DNA from 2 places in the Mesorhizobium sp. AA23 genome. Region 1 is predicted to be linked to the other one. Evidence: riboswitches for the same ligand, from Rfam matches in the RefSeq annotation. Region 1 holds a riboswitch; the other holds the start of a gene.
What was found. Region 1 has a riboswitch for thiamine pyrophosphate ahead of thiC (phosphomethylpyrimidine synthase ThiC). Riboswitches for the same ligand answer to the same signal wherever they lie in the genome.
Positions count from the first base shown of each region.

Region 1 (7,919 bases):
CAAAGGCAGCGCGCATTTGGGCGGCGATAAGCTGCGGCGGCATCTGCTCGATGTGTTCGACGGCCGAATGCGTCTGGACGGTCACGGCCGTGACGGTGAGGCAACTGCGCAGCCCAAAGGCGGATACGGTCTCGACGTCTCGGGCTGTTCCGGCGCCGCCACTTGAATCGCAGCCGGCGACGATCAGCACATGCGGCGTCAACGCCATTGGGCTGTCGCCGCCAGCCATTCAGCCGTCCGCGCCTCGGGGTGCGTGTTGCGGGTGATGTCGGTGACGACGGCCGCACTTTGGGCGCCGTGCGCGAAGACACCGGCTACGCGCTCGACGGTGAGCCCGCCGATGGCCACAAGCGGAAGTTCGCCTACGCGCTGCTTCCAGGCGGCGATGCGGTCCAGCCCCTGCGGATCCCATTTCATCGCCTTGAGAATGGTCGGGTAGATCGGTCCGAGCGCGACATAGTCCGGCTCGGCTTGGAGCGCGGTTTCGAGTTCGGCGCCGTCGTGAGTGCTGAGGCCCAGCCTCACGCCCGCCCTGCGGATCGCCTTCACATCAGCCTCCGCCAGATCTTCCTGGCCGAGGTGAACGAAATCGCAATCTTCCTCGATCGCAAGGCGCCAGTAGTCGTTGACGATGAGCTGGCAGCCGTGGCTGTCACAGACTGCCTTCGAGGCGCGAATTTCTCGGCGCAGCGAAGCTTCGTCCTGGTCCTTAGTGCGCAGCTGCACCAGCTTCACGCCGAGCGGCACCAGACGTTCGATCCAAGCGGCGGAATCGACGATCAGGTAAAACGGATCCAGCTTCATGAGAATGCTGCCATGCCGATGACGGGGGTGGAGGGAACGGCCATGTCGCGCGGCTCGAGCAGGCCGGCGCAATAGGCCTCGCGGCCGGCCTCGACCGCCTTGCCGAAGGCCGCGGCCATGGCGGCGGGATCGCCTGCCCTGGCGACGGCCGTGTTGAGCAACACCGCGTCGTAGCCGAGCTCCATCACGGCCGCGGCATGCGAGGGCCGGCCGATGCCGGCATCGACGATCAGCGGAATGCCGGGGAAGTGGCCTCGCAGGCTTCGCAGCGCATTGGGGTTCTGCGGCCCGCGTGCGGAGCCGATCGGCGCGCACCAGGGCATCAGGAGCCTGCAGCCGGCGTCGAGCAGGCGCTCGGCGACGATGAGGTCGTCGGTCGTATAGGGAAACACCTCGAAGCCTTCGGAGGCAAGGATCCTTGCGGCTTCGACCAATCCGAAGACGTCGGGCTGCAGCGTGTCGTGGTTGCCGATCACTTCGAGCTTGATCCAGTCCGTGCCGAACACCTCGCGCGCCATCCGCGCCGTGGTGACCGCTTCCACCACCGAGTGGCAGCCGGCGGTGTTGGGCAGCACGCGAACGCCGAGCGACTGGACAAGCGACCAGAACTGGCCGCCGGCTTTGCCGCCCGATGTTTCGCGGCGGAGCGACACGGTGACGATCTCCGTGCCGGACGCTTTCACCGCCTCCGCCATGATGGCAGGCGAGGAGTAAAGCGCGGTGCCCAGCAGAAGGCGGGACGCGAGTTTCTGTCCATAGAACTCGAGCATGGATCAGCCTCCCTTCATCGGTGAAAGGATTTCGATGCGGTCGCCATCTTTGAGCCGGCAGCGGTCGCGCTCCCTGGCCGGTACGACGTCACCGTTCAGCGCGGTTGCCAGCCAGCCGCCTTGGAAATCGAGTTCGCTGAGCAGCGCGGCAAGCGTTTCTGCCGCGACTTCATGGGCTTGGCCGTTAACGGTGAGCTTCAAGGGCAAACTCCTTTGCTCCAGGATTCCAGGATGAGGTCGGCTGCCCGCCGCGCCATGGCCGGCGCGAGCAGGAAGCCGTGGCGGTAGAGGCCGTTGATGCGAATATTCCCCCCGTCGCGCTCGACGCGAGGCAAGTTGTCGGTGAATGCGGGACGCACGCCAACACCGGTTTCGACCAGCTCGGCTTCGCCGAAGGCCGGATGCAGCGCATAGGCGGCGCCGAGCAGCTCCATGGTCGAGCGCGCGGTGATCGGGCCTTTGGCATCGCATTCGATCATCGTCGCGCCGACCATGAACAGGTTTTCCGCGCGGGGCACTACATAGACCGAGATGCGCGGATGAAGCAGCCGCACTGGCCGGGCCAGCGAGATCTCGCCCGTTCGCAGCATAAGCATCTCGCCGCGCACGCCGCGCAGTTCCGGTCGCCTGTCACCGCTGCCGGTGCAATCCACCTCAATATCCTGAGATGCGGGCGCCGAGCTGCGGCCGAACTCGACGCGCGCGCCCATCCCGCGCAGCTTGTCGCGCAGGGAAAGCAGCGCCTTGCGCGGGTCGAGATGCGCTTCCTCAGCGAAGAACAGACCGCGTCCAAACCGGCCGTCGAGCGCCGGCTCGAGTGCCGCGATTTGGCTGGCGTCCAACTGCCTGAAACCGGATGTGCGGCGGCCGAACCGATCGAGTTCGCCGGCATCGCGGGCAGACGCCAGCACCAGCGTGCCCTGGCGCGAGACATGGCCGGGCAAGGCGGCGTCCCACCAATCGGCTGCGTCGCGTCCGAGCGTCAGCACGGTCTCCTCGGCGCTCTCGCGCTCGCACCAGGGCGCGAGCATGCCGCCAGCGTGCCAAGAGGCATTGCCGGCGATCTCGAGGCGTTTCTCGACCACGGTCACATCGGCGCCGCGCGTTGCCAGCTCGTGCGCGAGTGTCAATCCGGCGACGCCAGCGCCGCGAATGAGCACCTTCATGGCGTGTCCGTGCGCTCGGGGGTGCTGTCGACAGGCATGTAGAGATCGCCGCCGTCGCGGTACTTCGCCGCCATGGCCGCGAGCCCTTCCTTCTGGGCTTCGGCGCGGATGTCGTGCGAGATCCGCATCGAGCAGAATTTGGGGCCGCACATGGAGCAGAAATGCGCCACCTTGTGCGCCTCCTTGGGCAGGGTTTCGTCGTGGAAGGCGCGCGCCGTCTCCGGATCGAGCGACAGGTTGAACTGGTCTTCCCACCGGAACTCGAAGCGCGCCCGCGACAGCGCGTCGTCCCTGATTTTGGCGGCTGGATGGCCCTTGGCGAGGTCGGCGGCGTGGGCCGCGATCTTGTAGGTGATGACGCCGGTCTTGACGTCGTCGCGGTCGGGCAGGCCGAGATGCTCCTTCGGCGTGACGTAGCAGAGCATCGACGTTCCGAACCAGCCGATCATCGCCGCGCCGATGCCCGATGTGATGTGGTCATAGCCCGGCGCGATGTCGGTGGTGAGCGGCCCGAGCGTGTAGAACGGCGCTTCGCCACAGACCGCGAGCTGCTTGTCCATGTTTTGCTTGATCTTGTGCATCGGCACGTGGCCGGGGCCCTCGATCATCACCTGGCAGTCCTTGGACCAGGCGATCTTGGTGAGCTCTCCGAGCGTTTCCAGCTCGGCGAACTGGGCCGCGTCATTGGCATCGGCGATCGAGCCGGGGCGAAGGCCGTCGCCGAGCGAGAACGCCACGTCATAGGCCCGGGCGATGTCGCAGATCTCCTCGAAATGCTCGTAGAGAAAACTCTCCTGGTGGTGATGCAGGCACCACTTGGCCATGATCGAGCCGCCGCGCGACACGATGCCGGTGACGCGGTCGACGGTCAGCGGGATATAGGGCAGGCGCACGCCGGCATGGATCGTGAAATAGTCCACGCCCTGCTCGGCCTGCTCGATGAGGGTGTCGCGGAACACCTCCCAGGTCAGTTCCTCGGCGACGCCGCCGACTTTCTCCAGCGCCTGGTAGATCGGCACCGTGCCGATCGGCACCGGCGAATTGCGCACGATCCATTCGCGGATGTTGTGGATGTTGCGCCCGGTCGAGAGGTCCATTACCGTATCGGCGCCCCAGCGGATCGCCCACACCATCTTCTCGACCTCTTCGGCCATCGACGAGGTGACGGCGGAGTTGCCGATATTGGCGTTGATCTTGACCAGAAAATTGCGGCCGATGATCATCGGCTCGCTTTCCGGGTGGTTGATGTTGGACGGGATGATGGCGCGGCCGCGCGCCACCTCGTCGCGCACGAATTCCGGGGTGACGAAATCGGGGATCGCGGCGCCGAAGCTCTCGCCATCGCGCTGGAGTTTCGAACGCAACTGCTCCCGGCCGAGGTTCTCGCGGATGGCGACGAACTCCATCTCAGGCGTGATGATGCCGGCGCGCGCATAGGCGAGCTGGGTGACGGCGCGGCCGCTGGCCGCGCGCAACGGTCTGTTGCGAACCGGGAATTCCGGCGTCAGGCGATCGGCTGAGACGAAGCCGTTGTCTTCCGGCTTGATCGTGCGGCCCTCGTAGCGCCCCACGTCTCCGCGCGCCTCGATCCATGCCTCGCGCAGCCGTGGCAAGCCACACTCGATGTCGGTTTTCACCGTGGCGTCCGTGTAGGGGCCGGACGAGTCGTAGACAGTGACCGGCGGCTCGCCGGCGCTCGGGTGGACCGAGATCTCGCGCATCGGCACCCGCAGCTCCGGGTGAAGCTGACCGGATTTGTGGACCTTCTTCGAAGCTGGGAGTTCGCCGACGGTGACGGTCGGGGTGTGGGCATTCATGAGTGAGCCTCCTTGCTCGAGTGCAACGGAGACCCAGTCCACGCGATGAGGAGGAAGTGACGCTTCGCTTAGAATGCGGGCACTGCCCGAATGCCGAAGCCGGATTGCCGACCCGCGAAGCCTCGCACCGTCCCTACGCCAGTATGAACTGGATCAGGTTCAACGGGTCACTGCGCGCGATAGCAGTATCTCAGCCCCTTGCCGGGACTCCCCTGGTGAGGCGCCTAGGTTGGACGATGCGACGCTATCCTGTCAACTCGACTTCATGACTTCTCCAGCCTCGAACAAGCGACGAGAAGTGGCGCAGCCACGCAGCTTTGGTCGAGCATCTCTTACATCGACGCCCATTGAGCCACGACCTTGCGCGCGTCGAGCTGGCAGTCGGGGCCCACTTGTCATCCGCCAAGGAAACGCTTTTGCGATCCCTTGTGGCGGCGGATTGAAGAACGCATTTTTCGCCTCGAAGAGCATCTGTTCGGCGTCTATGGACGCTGGTTCGATTTGTTCAGGACCGAATTATTGCGCAGCCGTAAGGGTCGAGTTGCAGCGTTCCTTCAACGGCCTTGCCCGTCAGCAGGTCGAGGCCCTTTGGGACGTCGGTTACGATCACGGCGACTTCCGTGGTGTTCAGCACGAACATCAGCCGGCGGTCGTCGGCTTCCCTGACAGAGACCTCCACCCCGGCAGGCAGGTCGGGCAGCAAAGGCGCTATACCGGCTTTGGCCAGCACGACATCGACAAGCTTCTCCGTCAGTTGCGGTGTGAGATACGTGCCGACATAGACAACCCGACCTTGCCCGACCTTGCGGGCGGTGATTGCCGGAGAGCCGGCGGCGAAGCGGTTCGACCAGACGCCGAGCACCTCGGTGTCAGGCGCTACGTCAAGCACCTCGTACAAATGCGCAGCCTGGAATTCTTCATTGCCAAGGGTGAACAGGTATTTGCGTTCCGCGGACGAGGCCGGGAGGGGCGGCGGTGCATAGGTGCCCATCGGAGCCGGACGAAACAGCGGAAACAGGCCGCTGGCGCCTTCGGGAACGACGCGGCCGAACTCCGCCACCCTGACGCCGCTCAGGGCTGCAAGGGCCTTGCCGGGGGCCTGCTCGCGAATGATGTGGTTGTTCTCGTCCCTCGTCCCGCTCAATGCCGACAGGATCAGCGTACCGCCGTGGCGGACGAAGGTTTCGACAGCCTCGTTCCATTCATCCTTCCACATCACCCAATGCGGGACGTAGAGCGCCTTGAGCCGCGAAAGATCGTCTTCGGGATGAATGAACCCGCATGCAATGCCGTTCTGATAGCAGTGGCGATGAAACAGCGTCGCGTCTTCGAGCGGACTGGGGAGGCCGATCGGATAGGTCTTGTGAGCCTCCTGGTTATCGAAGTCCGCGCCGGCGATGCCGAGGTCCATGCGCACTGCGGTGCCAAGAATCTGCTCCTTCGCGGCGGCGATCTCATGGAAGAAGCGGCTCGCCTCGTCATAGCGGCGGCGCGGCACGTCGTCGTGATCGATGACGCCCATCCAGTAGATCTCGGCGCCGAAATGCGCGGGACGCCAACGAAAGAACATGACACCGTCGGCGCCGCGCGCCACCGAAGTCATGGCCATGCGACGCATCTCGCCGGGCTCCGGCGTCATCGTCGAGAAGCCGGGCTGGCTGCCGAAGCCCGAGGCCTGCTCCGGAACGATGAAGTTGCCGGAATAGGCGCGGCATATATCGAGATGGAGGGCCTGGGTCGCCGCATGCCCGCCGGTTCGGCGCATCTCGTCATAGAGCATCGGATAGATGTCGAAGCCGATGAAATCGAGGTCCTGTCCGAACTGACCGCGGAAGTCGATGTCGGCAAGCTGGCCAAGATTGTGGAAGATGAACCAGTCCGGATTGGCGGCGCGCAGGATCTCGACCTGGTCGTGTTGGAAGGCCGCGGTCGCGGCGGCCAGAAAGCGATGGTAGTCCTGCACGTGGCCGGGGCTGGGGTAGGACGGCATGAGCGGTCTCGGCAGGTCGATCTGCGAGAAATCGTCGTAGGCCGTCGCCCAGAAGTGGCCGCCCCAGGCGAAGTTCAACGCCTCAATGGTGCCATAGGCCTTCTGCAGGTATTTCTGGAACTCCAGCCTTGTCGAAGGCGCGAACGATTCCGACACCGTGGTGTTGAGCTCGTTGTCCGTCTGCCAGCCGATCACACGCGGGTTGTGCCGATAATGCTCGGCCATGGCGCGGGTGATGCGGCGGCTGTGGGCGCGGAATACCGGGCTTGTGGTGTCGGCATGCTGGCGCGATCCGTGGCTTGAGGCCCGCCCGTTCATGTCAACGCGCAGCACTTCGGGATAGTTGACGGTGAGCCAGCGGGGAGGGGTGGCTGTCGGCGTGCACATGATCGTGTCGATCCCCGCGCGGCCGAGAAGTTCGATCGCGCGATCGAACAGGCCGAACTCGAACTTGCCTTCGCGGGGCTCGAAAATGTGCCAGGCGAACTCTCCCATACGCACTGTGTTGACGCCGGCGGCAGCCATGCGCTCGGCGTCACGCTGCCAGCAGCCTTCGTCGACATGTTCGGGGTAATGAGGTGCTCCAAGCAGAAAGCGGTCAAGATTGAGGGGCCGCCATACGGATAGCGGAGCGGGCTCTTTGCGGTTCATGCGTATGGGACTTTCGAAATTTCGAGGTTCAGACTGAGGCGAGGGGTTTTCTTGGCGTGAGCGTGCGGCCATCGGGGCCGAAGAGGTAGGCGTCGCCGGCTTCGAAGCCGACCTGCAACGCGGCGCCGACGCCGAGGGTAGAAACCTTGTTGAGCTGAAGCGTGAAATTGCCGGTGCCGCTGTCGGAATTGGTCGTCTGAAGCGGAGAGCCGTCGACGTAGAGGACAGTTTCGCGCCCCAACTGCTCGACCAGACGGACCTGGCTGGAGAAGGCCGGCATTACGTCGTCGCTTGGCTCGACGACACGCAGAGCCTCCGGACGGATGCCGATGGTCACGGCGTCACCAGCCGAAAGGCCGCCGGCGTCGATGCCATCCAAGGTGATGGCAGGGAGGCCGGCGGCGGCTACCGAGACGCTGGATGCCTCGACGCTCACTGCTTTCGCTTCGATGAAATTCATGCGTGGCGCGCCGAGGAAGCCCGCGACGAAAATGTTGGCAGGGTTGGCGTAGAGCTCCAGCGGCGAGCCGACCTGCTCGATCCGGCCCTTGTTGAGGACCACGATTCGGTCGGCCATGGTCATCGCCTCGACCTGGTCGTGGGTGACGTAGATCATCGTCGATCCAAGCTGCGCGTGCAGGCTCGAAAGTTCCACTCGCATCTGAGTGCGCAGCGCGGCATCGAGGTTCGACAGCGGCTCGTCGAACAGGAACACCTCGGG
Region 1 is NZ_LYTP01000003.1:108,177-116,095, forward strand. Features, by position in the region: gene A9K66_RS04975 (hydroxymethylpyrimidine/phosphomethylpyrimidine kinase) at 1-208, opposite strand, end outside; gene A9K66_RS04980 (thiamine phosphate synthase) at 199-804, opposite strand; gene A9K66_RS04985 (thiazole synthase) at 801-1,574, opposite strand; gene thiS (sulfur carrier protein ThiS) at 1,578-1,775, opposite strand; gene thiO (glycine oxidase ThiO) at 1,772-2,740, opposite strand; gene thiC (phosphomethylpyrimidine synthase ThiC) at 2,737-4,557, opposite strand; TPP riboswitch at 4,670-4,781, opposite strand; gene A9K66_RS05005 (beta-galactosidase) at 5,063-7,198, opposite strand; gene A9K66_RS05010 (ABC transporter ATP-binding protein) at 7,227-7,919, opposite strand, start outside.

Region 2 (7,919 bases), on a different contig from region 1:
CCGGCAAAGCCGGCGACCAGTTCCTGCAGCAGCTCCAGCGTCTCCATGTCGAGGTCGTTGGTCGGCTCGTCGAGCACCAAAAGGTTCGCCGGCCGCGCCAGCACCCGGGCCAGCAGCAGTCGCGCCCGCTCGCCGCCCGAAAGCTCGCGCACCGGCGTGCGCGCCTGCTCCGGCTTGAAAAGAAAATCCTTCATATAGGAGACGACGTGGCGCTGCTCGCCATTGACCACAAGGTTCTCGCCGCGCCCGTCGGTCAGGTAATTCGCCAGCGTCTCCTGCGGGTCGACGGCCTCGCGCTTCTGGTCGAGCGTTGCGATTTCCAGATTGACGCCGAGCCGCACGGTGCCGGCATCCGGCGGCAGCTCGCCGGTCAGCATCTTGAGAAGCGTCGTCTTGCCGACGCCGTTCGGCCCGACAAGGCCGACGCGGTCGCCGCGCTGAATACGGGTCGAAAAGCCCTTGACCACGGTGAGGTCGCCAAAACTCTTCTCGATGCCCTTGGCTTCGATCACCAGCTTGCCGGATTCAGCGGCGTCGCTTGCCACCATCGTCGCCGAACCCTCGGCGCCGCGATGGCTGCGAAAACGCTGGCGCATGGCCTGCAGCTCGCCGAGCCGGCGCATGTTGCGCTTGCGCCTGGCGGTCACGCCATAGCGCAGCCAATGCTCCTCGCGCACGATCTGGCGGCCGAGCTTGTGCTGTTCGCGCTCTTCCTCTTCAAGCACCTGGTCGCGCCATTCCTCAAAGTGCGCGAACCCCTTGTCCAGCCGGCGCGTCTGGCCGCGGTCGAGCCAGACGGTGGCGCGCGAGACGCGCTCGAGAAAGCGGCGGTCGTGCGAGATCAGGATCACGGCCGACGAGGTGCGGGCAAGCTCTTCTTCCAGCCATTCGATGACCGACAGGTCGAGATGATTGGTCGGCTCGTCGAGGAGCAGGATATCGGGCTCCGGCGCCATGACGCGGGCGAGTGCTGCGCGGCGCGCCTCGCCGCCGGAAAGGTCGTTCGGCCGCTCCTCGCCGGTCAGGCCGAGATGCTCCATCAGATAAGTGGCGCGATGCGGGTCGTCGGCCGGCCCGAGGCCGGCTTCGACATAGGCGCGCACGCTGGCGAAGCCATCCATATCGGGCATTTGCGGCAGGTAGCGCACCGTTGCCGAGGGCTGGCGGAATACTTCGCCGTCCTGCGGTTCGATCAGCCCCGCGACGATCTTGAGCAGCGTCGACTTGCCCGAACCGTTGCGGCCTACAAGCGCGATCTTCTCGCCGGCGGAGGCGCTCAGTGCCGCGCCGTCGAGCAGCGGCGTGCCGCCAAAAGTCAGTTTTATGCCATCCAGATTGAGAAGAGGCGGGGCCATGTCAGCTTTCGGGAAGAGGATAGGGGTGGGCGAGCAGCAGCGCCCGGCCACGCTCGAGCGCGATCTCGAGCCGACCCTTGATCTCATTTGATATGGTAAGCGATGAGCCGAACGCCACCTCGACACCGTCCAGCGGCCATTTGGCGCCTGAGACCGTCAGGCCGGCGAGGTCGGAGAAGCCGAGCACCGAGAACAGCGTGCCCTCGGCGTAGTCGAAGCCGGCTTTGCCCGGCAGGATGGGCACGCCCTCCTGGGCGCCGCTGGTCAGCAGCACGGTCGTGCCCGCCTCGGCCAGCCGCACGCTTAGAGCCAAATGCAGAAAGGCATGATCGGCGCGCTTGCCGCCGAAGGCGCCGGCCAGCACCAGGCTGGTGGCGCCGCGCGCCAGCGCCGCGGCAATGGCGAGCTCGCCGTCGGTCATATCCTTCTCGGTCGGGAAAATCTTGCGCGGCACGGCGGCCAGATTCTCCGGCAGGCTCGCCGGCACCGAGTCGAAATCTCCGACCCAGAGCTCCGGCAGCAGGCCAAGCATATCGGCATGGCCGATACCGGCATCGGCGGCGATGATGCGGGAGCCTTCGATCTGGCGATCGAGCCGAGGCGTGCGGACGAGATCGCCGCCAAGCAGGATGGTGAATGTGCCCATGGCCGTCGCCCTTACCAGCCCGGCCAACGAAACGGAAGCGGGCGCGTCCAAACGGAATCGCACTTCGCTACCGCGGTGAACCCTGATGGATGCCCAGGAAACTTCCGCTTGCGCGCCGCATCGGCCGGGCCTATGTCTCGAAATGCTCTAACGGGGTGCCGGACGCTGATTTTGCGAACCGGCTGAGAGGCACAAAGCCAACCCGCTGAACCTGATCCGGTTTGTACCGGCGGAGGGATTAGACGTTTCGGACCATCCGACGCCTCAATTCCTTTAACGCGAACGAAGGAGGCGCCGATGCGCTCGCTATTGTCCAACCTTGTTCTTGCAGTCGGCCTTGTTTCGCTTTTGGCAGGCGGACCTGCCGAGGCTAAAGACAAGCTTACCGTCTACACCTACGAAAGCTTCACCGCCGACTGGGGTCCCGGGCCCGCGGTGAGGAAGGAATTCGAGGCCGAATGCGGCTGCGATCTTGAATTCGTCTCGGTTGCCGACGGCGTGGCACTGCTCAACCGCGTCAAGCTGGAGGGCGCCGGCACCAAGGCTGATGTCGTGCTCGGCCTCGATACCAACCTGACCGCGGATGCCAAGGCGAGCGGCCTATTCGCGCGGCATGGCGCGGTGGCCGATTTGAATGTGCCCGGCGGCTGGAAAGACGACACTTTCGTGCCTTTCGACTACGGCTATTTCGCCGTCGTCTACGACACCGAAAAGCTGAAGACGCCGCCGAAGAGCTTGAAGGAACTGGTCGAGGGCGCCGGCCCCGACAAGATCATCATCCAGGATCCGCGCACTTCGACGCCGGGCCTCGGGCTGCTGCTGTGGGTCAAGTCGGTCTATGGCGACAAGGCGCCGGAAGCCTGGGCCAAGCTGAAGCCGAAGGTGCTGACCGTGACGCCGGGCTGGAGCGAGGCCTATGGTCTGTTCACCAAGGGCGAGGCGCCGATGGTTCTCTCCTATACCACCTCGCCGGCCTACCACATGGTGGCCGAGAACACCGAGCGCTATCAGGCGGCGTCCTTCGAGGAGGGCGAATATCTGCAGATCGAGGTCGCCGGCATCACCAAAACCGGCGCGAAGAACCCGCTGGCGGAAAAATTCATAGCCTTCATGACCGGGCCCAAGTTCCAGGACATCATCCCGGAGACCAACTGGATGTTCCCGGCCGGCAAGACCGACAAGCCGCTCAACCCGGCCTTCGAAAAGCTGGTGAAGCCGACCAAAACCCTGCTGTTCAGCCCGGACGAGGTGGCGGCCAACCGCAAGGCCTGGGTGGATGAATGGCTGGCGGCGATGAGCAAGTAGGACGCAGGATGGCGCTTGAGCACCCCCCTCTGTCCGGCCGGCCATCTCCCCCGCAAAGGGGGAAATTCGCGGTCATCGGTCCTAGAGTGGGAGATGTCCGGCAGGACAGAGGGGGGTGCGACGGAACGTGGCGTTCGCTAGCTCGAGCCAACGTGGTGCAGCGTGCAATCCACGCCGCGCCCTGACCCTCGCATCACCGCCGGCATCATCGCCCTTGTCGCCATTACTTTGCTCATCGGCGGCGCCTTCGCCGGCCTCATCCTCGAAGGCGCAAGCGGTCCGTCCAGCGCTGCCGCGGCCTTCGACAGCTATCTGCTCCGCGTCGCCCGCTTCACGCTTTGGCAGGCGCTGCTGTCGACATTGCTTTCGGTCTTGCCGGCAGTGTTCGTCGGCCGCGCCCTGTCCAGGCACACCAACTTTCCCGGACGTCGCCTGATCCTGCAGTTGTTCACGGTGCCGCTGGCGCTGCCGGCTATCGTCGCCGCGCTCGGCGTGTTGGCGCTTTACGGCCATGCCGGTTATTTTGCCGGCATCCTCGGCACGTTCGGCGGTGGGGAATGGCCGGGCATTTACGGCCTTTCCGGCATCCTGGTCGCGCATGTCTTCTTCAACCTGCCCTTGGCCACGCGGCTGTTCCTCGAGGCGCTCGGCACCGTGCCGGCCGACCAGTGGCGGCTGGCGAGCCAGCTCGGTATGGACGCTCGGTCGGCCTTCCGGCTGATCGAATGGCCGGCGCTGCGCACGGTGCTGCCGGGGGTCGCCGGGCTGGTCTTCATGCTGTGCATCACCTCCTTCACAATCGTACTGACGCTGGGTGGCGGGCCGGCGGCGACGACGCTGGAGGTCGCGATCTACCAGGCGCTGCGCTTCGATTTCGATCCCGCGCGGGCCGTGACACTAACGTTTCTGCAGATCGTGCTGACCTTCGTCGTGGTCGCCATGCTGACGCGACTCGGCGCCAACACGGTCGGCGATGCGAATCTGCCGGTAGCGCCACGCCGCTATCTTGCGACCAGCACCACCGAGGCCGTGTTGAATGCCGGCCTCATCGTGCTTGCGCTGCTGTTCGTCGCCGCACCGATGGCGGCGACCGTGCTCGCCGGGCTGGAGGCGGATCTCGGCCGGCTGGCCGGCGAGGACGCCGTGCGCCGCGCGACGCTCACCAGCGCCGGGCTCTCCTTTCTCTCGGCGCTGTTTTGCGTGATGCTGTCGCTGTCGCTGATCGCCGCCCGACGCGCACTGGCCCTGAGGCGCCGCGCGGGCGGCGCCATGTCGCTGCTCGAACACGCCGCCGACACCGGCGCCGGTTTCGTGCTGGTCGTGCCGCCGATCGTGATCGGCGCCGGCTGGTTCCTGGCTCTGCGCAACATCACCGATGTCTTCGCCATCGCACCCGTCATGGTCGTCGCGGTCAATGCGGTGATGGCGATGCCATTTGCCATTCGCGCCGTCCGCCCTGCCTATGACGCGGCGAGCGAGCGCCACGAGCGACTCTGCCTGGCGCTCGGCATTTCCGGCTGGAACCGGCTGCGGCTGGTCGACTGGCCGTCGCTCCGGCGGCCCTTGGCCACCGGCTTTGCGTTCGCCATGGCGCTGTCGCTCGGCGATCTCGGCGTGATCGCGCTGTTCGGCAGCGATTCCGTCCAGACCTTGCCCTATCTTCTACTCGCGCGCATGGGCAGCTACCGGACCGCCGACGCCGCGGGGCTGGCCTTGCTGCTCGGCCTCGTCTGCCTGCTGCTGGTTGTCGCCGCCGACTGGCTGGGGCGGGAGGCAAAGGCATGACGAGGGATAATAATGGCATCGCGGCCACGAAGGGCCTGGCCGTCACGTTGGACGGCGTATCCTTCAGCTATGGCGAGGCATCCTTCCGGTTCGATGTCGAATTCGCCGCCGGCAGGATCACCGCCATCATGGGGCCGAGCGGTTCAGGCAAGTCGACGCTGCTCAATCTGGTGGCCGGCTTCGAATCACCAAATGCTGGCAAGGTGCTGATCGGCGGGATCAATGTCGACAATGCGCCGCCCTCGGCGCGGCCGGTGTCGATGGTGTTCCAGGAAAACAACCTGTTCGCCCATCTTTCGGTCGAGGGCAATGTCGGGCTTGGCCGCTCGCCATCGCTCAAGCTCACGGCCGACGACCACCGCGCGGTCGCGGACGCGCTGGGGCGTGTCGGCCTCGCCGGCAAGGAAAAGCGGCTGCCGAGCGAGCTTTCCGGCGGCGAGCGGCAGCGCGTCGCGCTGGCGCGGGTGCTCATACGGGACCGTCCGGTGCTTCTGCTCGACGAGCCTTTCGCCTCGCTCGGCCCGGCGCTGCGCGAAGACATGCTCGATCTCGTGGCCGGCATCCACGCCGAGCGACAGATGACCGTGCTTTTCGTCACGCATCAGCCGCAGGACGCGCGCCGCATCGGCCAACGGATCGCGTTCGTCGACGAGGGCAGGGTCGCGGCAACAGGGTCGGCCGCCGATTTCTTCGACGGTGCTGGACCGGAGGCCTTCCGGCGCTATATCGGCGATCGAGGCGGCAGCGTTGCCGGATGACAACACATTGCCCGGAAGCGGACATAATTTACGGCCAAACCGGCTGCGGGTGATCAGGCGTTTGCTTGCCTTGTCCGGGGGAGTGTGGCTAGGTCCGGCCATGCTGGTCCGGGTGGGCCGTGATTTGCCGAAAGATTACGAAAGGAAGCCGATCTGACAGCCGGCATCGAGAGGGTATGGACTAAGCCGCTGGCGCGATTTTTCGCGATGGCCGGCTTTGCCGTGGCGCTGGCGAGCTGCCAGATGTTCACGCCGCCGGACGTGCAGGAGTCCGGCTTCCAGCCCTCCGACAAGCCGATCACCGTCGACAATGTCGTCGCCAATGCCAGGCTGGCCGAAATGGCCAAAGCGCAGCATCCGCGGATTCTCGCCACCTATGGCGGCGAATATTCCGATCCGAAGCTCGAGCGCATGGTGGCCAAGGTCGTCGGCAATCTGACGGTGGTCTCGGCCAATCCGACCCAGACCTATCGCATCACCATCCTCAACTCGCCCAACGTAAATGCCTTCGCGCTGCCGGGCGGCTATCTCTATGTCACGCGCGGACTTTTGGCGCTGGCCAATGACTCCTCCGAGCTTGCGGCCGTCATCGCGCATGAGATGGGCCACGTCACCGCCAATCACGGGTTGCAGCGGCAGCAGCTCGAGGCCGAGGAAGGCTTGGCGACCAAGGTCGTCTCCGATGTGCTCGGCGACAGCCCGACCGCCAAGGCCGCTCTCATCCGCGGCAAGCTGAGGCTTGCGCAGTTTTCGCGCAACCAGGAACTGCAGGCCGACGCGATCGGCATCAAGTCGATCGGCGAAGCGGGCTATGACCCCTATGCGGCCGGCCGCTTCCTGCAGTCGATGTCGGCCTATACCGATTTCCGCTCGGTCAGCGGCGCCACGGATGCCAGCCTCGACTTCCTGGCCACGCATCCCAACACGCCGCAGCGCATCGAGCTGGCGCAGCGGCTCGCCCGCAACTTCGGACCGCCCGGCGTCGGCACGCGCGACCGCGATGCCTTTCTCGCCGGCATAGACGGGCTGCTCTACGGCGACACGCCGGAAGAGGGCTATGTGCGCGGCCAGACCTTCCTGCATCCCGGCCTTGGCGTGTCGTTCTCGGTGCCCGAGGGTTTCGTCATCGACAATTCGGCGGCCGCGGTGACCGCGACCGGTCCGGGCGACATCGCCATCCGCTTCGATGGCGTGGCGATCGACAAGTCTGTGTCGCTCACCGACTATATCCGCAGCGGCTGGGTCGCCGGACTAGACGATGCCAGCGTGCGCCAGGAAACGGTCAACGGCAACGAGGCGGCGATGGCGCATGCCAGCGCGCAAGGGTGGCAGTTCGATATCGCGGTCATCCGGGCCAGCGGACAGGTCTACCGGCTGCTGACTGCGGCACCCTCGGCCAGCACCGCGCTGGAGCCGGTTGCGCGCTCCGTCAGCAGCTCCTTCCGCACGTTGAGCGCGGCCGAGAAGGCGGCTCTGAAGCCGCTGCATATCCGGGTGGTCACTGTGCAGCCCGGCCAGAACATGGGCACGCTTGCCGCTCAGATGGTCGGCGTCGACCGAAAGCTCGACCTGTTCCGGGTGCTCAACGCAATGTCGCCGGGCGCGAGCGTGTCGGCCGGCGACAAGGTCAAGATCGTCACCGACAAGTAGGGTCGCATCCCGTTTCGTGCTTCCGCAACGAATCAGCCGCGCGCTTCGTTCGGTCAACCCGGGCGCGCGGCTGCCGCAGCAATCAGAGCCCGCCACCGCTGCCGCCTTCAGGGCTGGTCTGGCCGCCGGTGCTGCCCCCGCTGCCCTCACCACTTTGGCCGCCGCCGGACCCCGAATGATCGCCGCTACTGCCGCGCCAGGGCGCCGGTCCGGTATCGGTCTGAGGTGGTTTGACCACTGTCGGGACTGTCACCGTCGGCGTCTTCGGCGCGGGTGTGCGGACAACCTTTACCTTGGTGACTATTTTCGTCACAACCTTCGGCTTGCACACTGCGACCGTTAAGGTGCTGCGCGCGGGAAGGCCGAGAATGCTCATCGAATATGCCTCTTGCCGCGCGATGCCGGCTTTGAGGAAAGCCA
Region 2 is NZ_LYTP01000001.1:589,580-597,498, reverse strand. Features, by position in the region: gene A9K66_RS02860 (ABC-F family ATP-binding cassette domain-containing protein) at 1-1,355, opposite strand, end outside; gene A9K66_RS02855 (thiamine diphosphokinase) at 1,357-2,001, opposite strand; TPP riboswitch at 2,143-2,256, shown strand; gene thiB (thiamine ABC transporter substrate binding subunit) at 2,299-3,306, shown strand; gene thiP (thiamine/thiamine pyrophosphate ABC transporter permease) at 3,469-5,091, shown strand; gene thiQ (thiamine ABC transporter ATP-binding protein) at 5,088-5,849, shown strand; gene A9K66_RS02835 (M48 family metalloprotease) at 6,057-7,499, shown strand; gene A9K66_RS02830 (caspase family protein) at 7,582-7,919, opposite strand, start outside.
Region 2: it holds a riboswitch for thiamine pyrophosphate, as region 1 does, so the genes downstream of both, thiB (thiamine ABC transporter substrate binding subunit) here and thiC (phosphomethylpyrimidine synthase ThiC) in region 1, are expected to answer to the same signal.